4 regions of the Salinicoccus sesuvii genome follow, and region 1 is predicted to be linked to each of the others. Evidence: riboswitches for the same ligand, from Rfam matches in the RefSeq annotation. Region 1 holds a riboswitch; each other region holds the start of a gene.

Region 1 (2,174 bases):
AAAACAATTAAAATCGCCATTAGAGAACAAACAGATTTCATTATAGTGTCAGTCAAAGACGATGGCTCAAAGCAGCCTGTAGCGAAAAAAGGGATGGGATTGCCTGCTATGCGGGAAGTAGTCGGCAAATACAACGGGCTGTTCAACACATTTTATGATGACGGTTTTACGGTCCACGTCACATTATATAAGGAAGGAGAAAGTGGATGAACATAGTCATAGTTGACGACGATGCACTGGTGGTTAATGCGCTCGCGACAATCCTTGAAGGATCGGGCTACACCGTTATTGCTACAGGCAGTAGTGGAGAAGAAGCGGTAGAACTGTATCATAAATACCAACCGGACTTACTCATGACAGATATTAGAATGGAAGGTGTCACCGGGCTTGAGGCAAGCCGAACCATACTTGAACATTGTAAAGATGCCAATATTCTTCTAATCACAACGTTTAAAGATGATGCTTATATTCATGAAGCTTTAAAAATCGGCTGTAAAGGATATTTATTAAAAGATAACTTCAAGGGGATTCTTCCTGCGATTGAGGCGGTAGTATCTGGCAATATAGTATTTGATAGTGATATCGTCAAAAGCATGTCGACAAAATCTCATTTCAAGGCTATGGAAGTACTATCTAAACGTGAATGCGAAATATTAGAGCTTGTTGCAGAAGGGCTTAGTAACAAGGAAATTTCAGGACAGTTGTTCCTGAGCGAAGGGACCGTCAGAAACTATATCTCCCAGATGCTCAATAAACTTGCGCTCCGTGATCGCACACAACTCGTCGTATACTATTACAGAAATTAAAAGTGTGACACTCAAAATGAAGCACATTCCGTTGACAGATAATTCTTTCTGGTTTATTATATCCATTAACCTACCAACTTAATATGAATTGTTTTCTTATCCAGAGAAGCTGAGGGAGATGGCCCGAAGAAGCTTCGGCAGCGGGTTCTTTGAATACTGTGCCAATTCCATCAGGTGTATGCCTGGACGATGAGAAGAGATGAATGTTGCAAGAAGCTCTTTTCATATTTGAAAAGGGCTTCTGTTTTTATAAATAGAGAAGGAGATGGAGAGATGAAATATGGATTCTGGATGCCGATCTTTGGCGGGTGGCTCAGAAATGTTGAGGATGAAGGGATGCCATCAACATTTGAATATGCAAAAAAAGTGACGCAGTCGGCAGAGCAGTGGGGATACGACGTCACACTTATTGCCGAGCTGTATCTAAACGATATTAAAGGGACTTCTGCGGACTCCTTGGAAGCTTGGACGACAGCAGCAGCGCTTGCGTTAGTGACTGAGAAAATTGAGATCATGACTGCTGTAAGGCCTGTTTTCCACAATCCCGCAGTGACGGCGAAAATGGCAGCAAATATCGACCGCATTTCAAATGGACGTTTTACGCTAAACGTTGTTTCCGGATGGTGGGCAGGTGAAGCTAGTCAATACGGCGCAGATTTTACTGCGCATGATGAGCGGTACGCAAGGACTGAAGAGTTTCTCGATGTACTAAAAGGAATGTGGCGTGAGGAGACATTCTCTTATAAGGGCAAGTTCTATCAAATAGAAAATGCAAAACTCGCACCTAAACCGGTCCAACAGCCTCACCCGAAACTATACGCTGGTGGAGAAAGTGAAAAGGGGAAGGATATCATCACCTCACACTGTGATGCCTACGTCATGCACGGTCATACAGTAGAGGAAGCTAAAGCGAAAATCGACGGCATGAAGGCACGTCGATCAGAGGCGGATAAACCATCATTCCAGTCCTTCGGCATGGCAGCTTATGTCATCTGTCGAGATACGGAGGCGGAAGCGAAGGCTGAATTAGCGCGAATCACCGATGTCAAGGAAGCAGCGGGTTATGCAGGATTCGAAGACTTCACATCAAAATCGGAACTGGAGCAGCAGATTCAGCTTCAGGATTATTCCGTATCCAACAGGGGGTTGCGCCCGAACCTTGTAGGTACACCGGATCAGATTGCCAAAAGAATTCTAGAATTCGAAGCGGCTGGTGTGGATCTGCTACTGCTCCAGTCTTCTCCGCAGCTTGAGGAACTTGAACGGTTCTCAAAACAAGTGATGCCGAGAGTGGAAGCATTGAGGGCAGTAACAAATTAATAAACTAGGAGGAAATGATTATGACAAAGATATATGTACTTCATGAAA
Region 2 (2,174 bases), on a different contig from region 1:
GTCTGGAGTTTTTTTAAAATATCATACCAAGGGTGATGACTATGTATTTTTCCGATAAAGTGCTTATTGTCGAAGGTAAGACTGATAAACGGCGCATCGAAGAAGTCCTGATTGAACCTGTACAGATTATATGCACTCATGGTACAATGAGTGTCTCAAAATTGGATGATATTCTCGACCAGCTGAATGGTTCTGAAATCTATATTCTGTCCGATGCAGATAAAGAAGGAAGAAACATCAGAAAATGGTTTAAAAAGCATTTGAGTGAAAGTACTCATATATATATAGACCCGAAGTTCGGTGAGGTGGGTCGTTGTCCGAGGGACTATTTGGCAAACCTCCTCATGAGACATGAGTTTTATATAGATACAAGCTTGATCATGAAAGGTAAGTTCAGTAATGATGAAAGAATCGAAAACACAAGATATTACCAGTCGTATCCAGTCTGAGGAAACGTTCATTATTTATGGTTATGCGCCAATATGTGCGAACTGTCAGATTGCTGAACGGATGCTCGATGTCGTGGCGGAATTGAGGCAGTTTTCATATACATCTATAGATCTGAACTATCAGAAAGATTTTATTGAAGCCTATGAAATCAGATCAACCCCAGCATTGCTATTGTTCAAAAATGGCCAACTTGTTAAGGAAGTTTACGCATTCCAATCCGTGCCTTATCTAACGGAAGTAATGGATGAATTCCTTGTTGACGAATAGGAATACAGATGGTATTATTAAAAAAATCTAATAAAACTCTTATCAAGAGTGGTGGAGGGAAGTGCCCTAAGAAACCACGGCAACCGTCATTGTGACAAGGTGCCAATTCACATGATCATTTGATCAAAGATGAGAGGCTGGTAAACGAAACCAATGCCTACTCAACTTTTGAGTAGGTTTTTTTATGGAAAAAGATAGCTGTGCTATTCAATATAAAAGTCAGGATGAGGCATATGATCGACATTCGCAATGCGACTAAAATTTTTAAGACAAAGAGCAGCGACATACAAGCGGTGGATGATGTTACACTCCGCATCGAGCAAGGTGAGATCTTCGGTGTCATCGGTTATTCTGGAGCCGGGAAATCCACCCTCATTCGAATGCTGAATGGACTCGAACAACCTTCTTCCGGTGAAGTAGTCATCGGAGAGGACATCATCAGTACCATGAACCGGGCAAAGCTTAGGAAGAAACGCCAGAAAGTATCGATGATTTTCCAGCACTTCAATCTTCTATGGTCGAGGACGGTTGAGGAGAATATTAGTTTTCCACTGGAAATCGCCGGTGTACCGAAAAAGGAACGACAACAGCGTGTTGCCGACCTCATCGACTTGGTTGGTCTCACAGGACGTGGCAACAATTACCCAAGCCAGCTTTCAGGCGGACAAAAACAGCGTGTTGGCATCGCAAGGGCGCTATCAAATAACCCAGAAGTACTGCTCTGTGATGAAGCGACGAGTGCACTTGACCCCGAAACGACAGACGAAGTATTGGACTTGCTGGTCAAGATACGGGACGAGATGGATTTGACGATTGTATTGATCACGCACGAAATGCATGTCATCCGTAAAATTTGCGACCGTGCCGCTGTAATGGAGAACGGTCGGGTAGTTGAAACGGGTCCTGTGATCAAGCTTTTCCAGAATCCAGAGCACAATGTTACGAAACGGTTCGTCAAGGACGACATCAATGATGAAGAGACCGCCCTTTCCTTTGAAGAAGTCAGGGAGATGTTCCCGACATCGAAGATATTGAAGCTCGGGTTTGTCGGCTCCCAGTCTAAGGCACCCATTGTTTCTCAAGTTGTCAAAAAGTATAACCTGGATCTCAATATTCTCTCAGGTAACATCAAGCGGACCAATAATGAATCATATGGTCATCTTTATGTGGCGATCGACATCAATGAAGCGGATCTTGCCAACTTGGAAGCAGAATTGGCCGAACACGCTGTTACGGTGGAGGTAGAAGGATGATTGGATTTATTAATGCATTTGCTGAGATGTTCTCCTTTGAAAATGTAAAGTGGGACGATGTGTTTACCGCAACTTATGAAACGCTCTACATGACAGTCATTTCGACGGTGTTTACATTCGTTTTCGGTTTGATACTTGGAATCATACTCTTTCTTTCTTCAAGAAGTGAAAACGTAGCTAGTACACCGCTTTATGGTGTCACAG
Region 3 (2,174 bases), on a different contig from region 1:
TTTTAATCGGCATTAGATTGCATCCAGCCCTTTCTTAAGGTCATCCAGAATATCGTCGATATGCTCAAGACCCACAGATAATCTGATGGTCTCCGGTTTGACGCCTCCTACGAGTTGTTGTTCCTCATTCAATTGCGAATGTGTAGTGGAAGCTGGATGTATGACAAGAGACTTGGCATCGCCTACATTTGCAAGTAAAGAGAAGAGCTCCAAAGTTTCGATGAATGTCTTTCCTGCTTCATAGCCGCCTTTTACACCGAAAGTAAATATCGAAGAGGCGCCTTTTGGAAGATACTTCTCTTTAGCAGCATAATATCTACTAGACTCAAGTCCGGCGTAGTCGACCCATTCCACTTTTTCATGCTGCTCGAGAAATGCAGCAACCTTTTCTGCATTTTCTACGTGTCTTTCCATCCGGAGTGATAATGTTTCTATACCTTGTGTTAGCAGGAATGAATTGAATGGCGAAAGAGCAGCTCCTGTATCTCTGAGGAGTGTGGTTCTTATTTTGAAAGCGTAGGCTGCCGGCCCAAACGCTTCAGTAAATATCAGACCGTGATAGGATTCATCTGGTTCAGTAAGACCTGGGAACTTGCCGTTGTCCCAATTAAAATTGCCACCATCTACAATTACACCGCCAATGGAAGTGCCGTGTCCACCGAGAAACTTGGTCGCAGAGTGGACTACAACGTGTGCGCCATGCTCAATTGGTCGGCACAGGTAAGGTGTAGCAAAAGTATTATCAACAATTAGAGGGATATCATTCTTTTCAGCAATCTCCGCAAGTGCTTGTATATCTGCAACATTTCCTTCCGGGTTACCGATTGTCTCAATGAAGATGGCTTTGGTGTTATCTCTGATTTCACGTGAAACATTCTCCGGATTTTTAATATCGACTAAGGATGTTTCGATACCGAACTTTTTAAAGGTATGGGTGAAAAGTGTGTGTGTGCCACCATATAGACTCGTTGTAGAAATGATGTGATCTCCACTGTTGGTTAAAACCTGTATGGCATAAGTGATGGCCGCCATGCCGGAAGCGACACCGAGGCCAGCGACACCACCCTCAAGTTCAGCTACCCGGGTCTCTAAGGCTGCCGTTGTAGGATTCATAATACGCGTATATATATTGCCGCTATCTTGCAAGCCGAATAATTCTGAAGCATGTTTGGTGTCATCGAATACATAGGAGGTCGTCTGGTAAATAGGCAGTGCTCGAGAATTTGTTGTCCCATCAATTTCTTGTCCAGCATGAAGTTGTCTTGTTTCAAAACGGTGATTGTTAGCCATTTTACATTCCTCCAAGAACAGATTAATAAAAAAAGAGCCTACCCAAAGATAAAGGAAGACTCGCGAGTCACTCATCTTTCAGGATAATACCTGCTGGATTTAGCACCTTACTGAAAAGGTTGCTGGGCTTCGTAGGGCCATTCCCTCCGCCACTCTGGATAAGCAATTATTTAATTAAAAACTATGGTACTATGATGGAAGTAAGTTTGTCAAATACTTTTAATTTTTCAACTTTTCAAGTGGGAAGGTGAGATAGATGGATGTCTTTATTATTTTACTTATGCTTGTGACATTCGTACTATTTATTTACAGTCGACGTATGTTGGTGCAGACTAGGATAAGAATAGACGATCGTAATCGTATGAAGGAGATGCATTACGGTATTTTAAAGTATATAGAAGAAGGGAAATCGAAAGAGGAGATAATAATTTTGCTTATGAAAGATTATGGCCTAGAGAGACCTGAAGCGGACTACATGTACAGTCGGGTCGTCATAGGCTCCCAGTAGAACTTCAGTTCTCTTCCAATTGCTAATGCAGCACCCAAAGTATAGTATGGATACTGCATAGCAAAAATTTGAAAATTTATGGAGTGGTCAAGGTGTCCAATGTGAAGCAAGTCCTCAAAATAGGATTCGCCTACACCGGTGTAGTGGTCGGTGCAGGCTTCTCGACAGGTCAGGAAATATTGCAGTTTTTCACAAATAATGGAGCAGTGAGTATCTTCGCCGTTCTTCTCTCGGGGTTACTGGTACTATTTACGGGCAAGTGGACAGCAGATGTTGGATTCGATATCAAGGCCGAATCATACATTGATTCTTTGCTGAATATGTTCGGGAAGACTTTTGGACGCATCATTGATGTTGTACTTTCTTTCTTCCTCTA
Region 4 (2,174 bases), on a different contig from region 1:
AATTTTTACTCTTTGTGGTTTTTTGTATTGGTTATTCTTAACTTATTCGCTCTTTTCGGAGAATTGAAGCTCAAGCATTGCTTTTACGTCTTTGCTGACAAGTACGCCGCCTGTCTCAAGCGTCTGGTTCCATGTCAATCCGAAGTCTTCACGGTTAATCGTAAATTCTCCTTCAAATCCGTGAACTTCTTGTCCCCAAGGGTTTGTGCCTTTGCCATTGTACTGAAGATCGATACTCATTTCTTTAGTGACGCCATTGATAGTCGCATCGCCATCAATCGTTACTGTATCTCCGTTCTTAGTTACATTCCGTGACTTGAAGATAATCTTTGGATTTTTTTCAACGTTAAAGAAATCTTCGGATTTCAAGTGCGCGTCACGATCTGCATTTTTAGTACTGACGCTATCTACGTCGATTTCTGCATAAACTTCAGCGTTTTCGAACGTTTCAATTTTATCTGTATCCACTTCAAATGTGAATGATTCAAAGTAACCTTTCACTTTTGAAACCATCATGTGTTTTACCTGAAAACCGACTTCTGAGTGTGCTGCATCTGATACGAACTTTGTCATTGTAATACCCCCATTAATTATTATCTCTAATTTAAGATAATTTAACTTTACAACACTTACTTACTTTTGGCAAGTAGTTTTATTTATTTTTTTAAAAAGAAATAAACTTGAATAATATATTTTAAGCTTTGCTTGACAGAATATTCTTTATCCTTTAGAGTACTCAATAATATAATAATTGCAATTCTTATCCAGAGAGGTGGAGGGACTGGCCCCATGAAGCCTCAGCAACGTACATTCCGTGTCGTGCTAAATCCAGAGAGCAGTGCTCGCAGATAAGGTAAAAGGATATCCATCCCCAACTTATCTTAATTTGAAAAGTTGGGGATTATTATATTAAAAATTGGAAATGAGGAATTATAATGACAAAAGCAACTGTACAAGCACCATTCAAAGCAGATCACGTAGGAAGCCTTCTACGCCCTGAGAGTATCCATCAAGCAAGAAAGGACTACGCTCAAGATAAAATATCCTATGAAGAACTTCGAGAGATTGAAACAAAGGAAATCTCACGTGTCGTCGACAAACAGATTGAAGTCGGTCTTAAAGCTGTAACCGATGGCGAATTCAGACGCCGGTTCTGGCACACTGATTTTCTAGAACATCTGAATGGCGTAGAAGGATACATACCAGATCACGGTTACCAGTTCGATGGCATAGAAACGGAACGGTACAACGTGCGTGTAACTGGCAAAGTTTCATTCGATCCAGACCATCCGCACGTAGCTGATTTCGTTGAATTCAAAAACATTGTGGGTGATCGTGCGGTGGCGAAGCAGACCATCCCGAGTCCGAATCAGCTGTTCAATGCTGGTATAAGGAACCTCGAAATATATCCCGACTTAGAAGAATACGCAGAAGATGTTATCAAAGCATACCAAGATGCTATCCAGGCTTTCTATGATGCAGGTTGTCGCTACCTTCAGCTGGATGATGTGTATATCGCCGGTCTAAGCGCTCCTGGAGTGCCATTCAATGACGGCGATTACGATAGGGAAACACTGATCAACCTTGCTTTGAAAGTTGCGAATGGTGCGCTTGAAAACAAGCCTGAAGATCTGGTCGTCACTACTCACCTATGTCGTGGAAACTATCGTTCGAAGTGGGCCTTTGAAGGCAGCTATGCCAAAATCGCTCCTGTCCTTTTCAAAAAAGAACGTGTCGACGGCTTTTTCCTAGAATATGATGATGACCGTTCCGGCGACTTCGGTCCACTCTCCTATATTCCTGAAGACGGACCACAGGTCGTACTCGGCCTCTTCACATCGAAACATGGGCAACTCGAAGATGCAGACGTCATCAAGGCACGCATTGAGGAAGCCACACAATATGTATCAAAAGAGCAGATTTGTCTGAGTCCTCAGTGCGGATTTGCATCCACGCACCACGGTAATGAACTTACAGAAGAAGACCAGTGGGCAAAACTCAAATACATTGTTTCACTTTCTGAAGAATTGCTAAGTGAATAAAAATAAGAAGCACCTTGAGGTGCTTCTTATTTTTATTTTTTCTCGTGTAGTGTCGTAAGAAAATTAGCTATTTTGTGATGCATATCCTCTAGGTTTTCACGATGCATGAAGGTATGTCCTTCATTATCATAG

The links. A riboswitch is a leader RNA that binds a small molecule or an ion and turns the genes downstream of it on or off. The one in region 1 is predicted to bind S-adenosylmethionine.
Region 2: another riboswitch for S-adenosylmethionine. It lies ahead of ACFOJ8_RS09205 (methionine ABC transporter ATP-binding protein); the one in region 1 lies ahead of ACFOJ8_RS02000 (LLM class flavin-dependent oxidoreductase).
Region 3: another riboswitch for S-adenosylmethionine. It lies ahead of ACFOJ8_RS11310 (O-acetylhomoserine aminocarboxypropyltransferase/cysteine synthase family protein); the one in region 1 lies ahead of ACFOJ8_RS02000 (LLM class flavin-dependent oxidoreductase).
Region 4: another riboswitch for S-adenosylmethionine. It lies ahead of ACFOJ8_RS02570 (5-methyltetrahydropteroyltriglutamate--homocysteine S-methyltransferase); the one in region 1 lies ahead of ACFOJ8_RS02000 (LLM class flavin-dependent oxidoreductase).

What each region holds. Positions count from the first base shown of each region.
Region 1 covers NZ_JBHRWV010000001.1:410,180-412,353, forward strand. The annotation lists gene ACFOJ8_RS01990 (sensor histidine kinase) at 1-210, shown strand, start outside; gene ACFOJ8_RS01995 (response regulator transcription factor) at 207-806, shown strand; SAM riboswitch class I at 900-1,002, shown strand; gene ACFOJ8_RS02000 (LLM class flavin-dependent oxidoreductase) at 1,080-2,126, shown strand; gene ACFOJ8_RS02005 (ATP-grasp domain-containing protein) at 2,147-2,174, shown strand, end outside.
Region 2 covers NZ_JBHRWV010000008.1:77,197-79,370, reverse strand. The annotation lists gene ACFOJ8_RS09215 (toprim domain-containing protein) at 42-449, shown strand; gene ACFOJ8_RS09210 (thioredoxin family protein) at 403-717, shown strand; SAM riboswitch class I at 754-853, shown strand; gene ACFOJ8_RS09205 (methionine ABC transporter ATP-binding protein) at 951-1,970, shown strand; gene ACFOJ8_RS09200 (methionine ABC transporter permease) at 1,967-2,174, shown strand, end outside.
Region 3 covers NZ_JBHRWV010000009.1:147,749-149,922, reverse strand. The annotation lists gene ACFOJ8_RS11315 (homoserine O-succinyltransferase) at 1-13, opposite strand, end outside; gene ACFOJ8_RS11310 (O-acetylhomoserine aminocarboxypropyltransferase/cysteine synthase family protein) at 13-1,290, opposite strand; SAM riboswitch class I at 1,359-1,455, opposite strand; gene ACFOJ8_RS11305 (hypothetical protein) at 1,547-1,798, shown strand; gene ACFOJ8_RS11300 (YkvI family membrane protein) at 1,867-2,174, shown strand, end outside.
Region 4 covers NZ_JBHRWV010000002.1:6,400-8,573, reverse strand. The annotation lists gene ACFOJ8_RS02575 (YceI family protein) at 43-573, opposite strand; SAM riboswitch class I at 758-855, shown strand; gene ACFOJ8_RS02570 (5-methyltetrahydropteroyltriglutamate--homocysteine S-methyltransferase) at 936-2,042, shown strand; gene ACFOJ8_RS02565 (S9 family peptidase) at 2,075-2,174, opposite strand, start outside.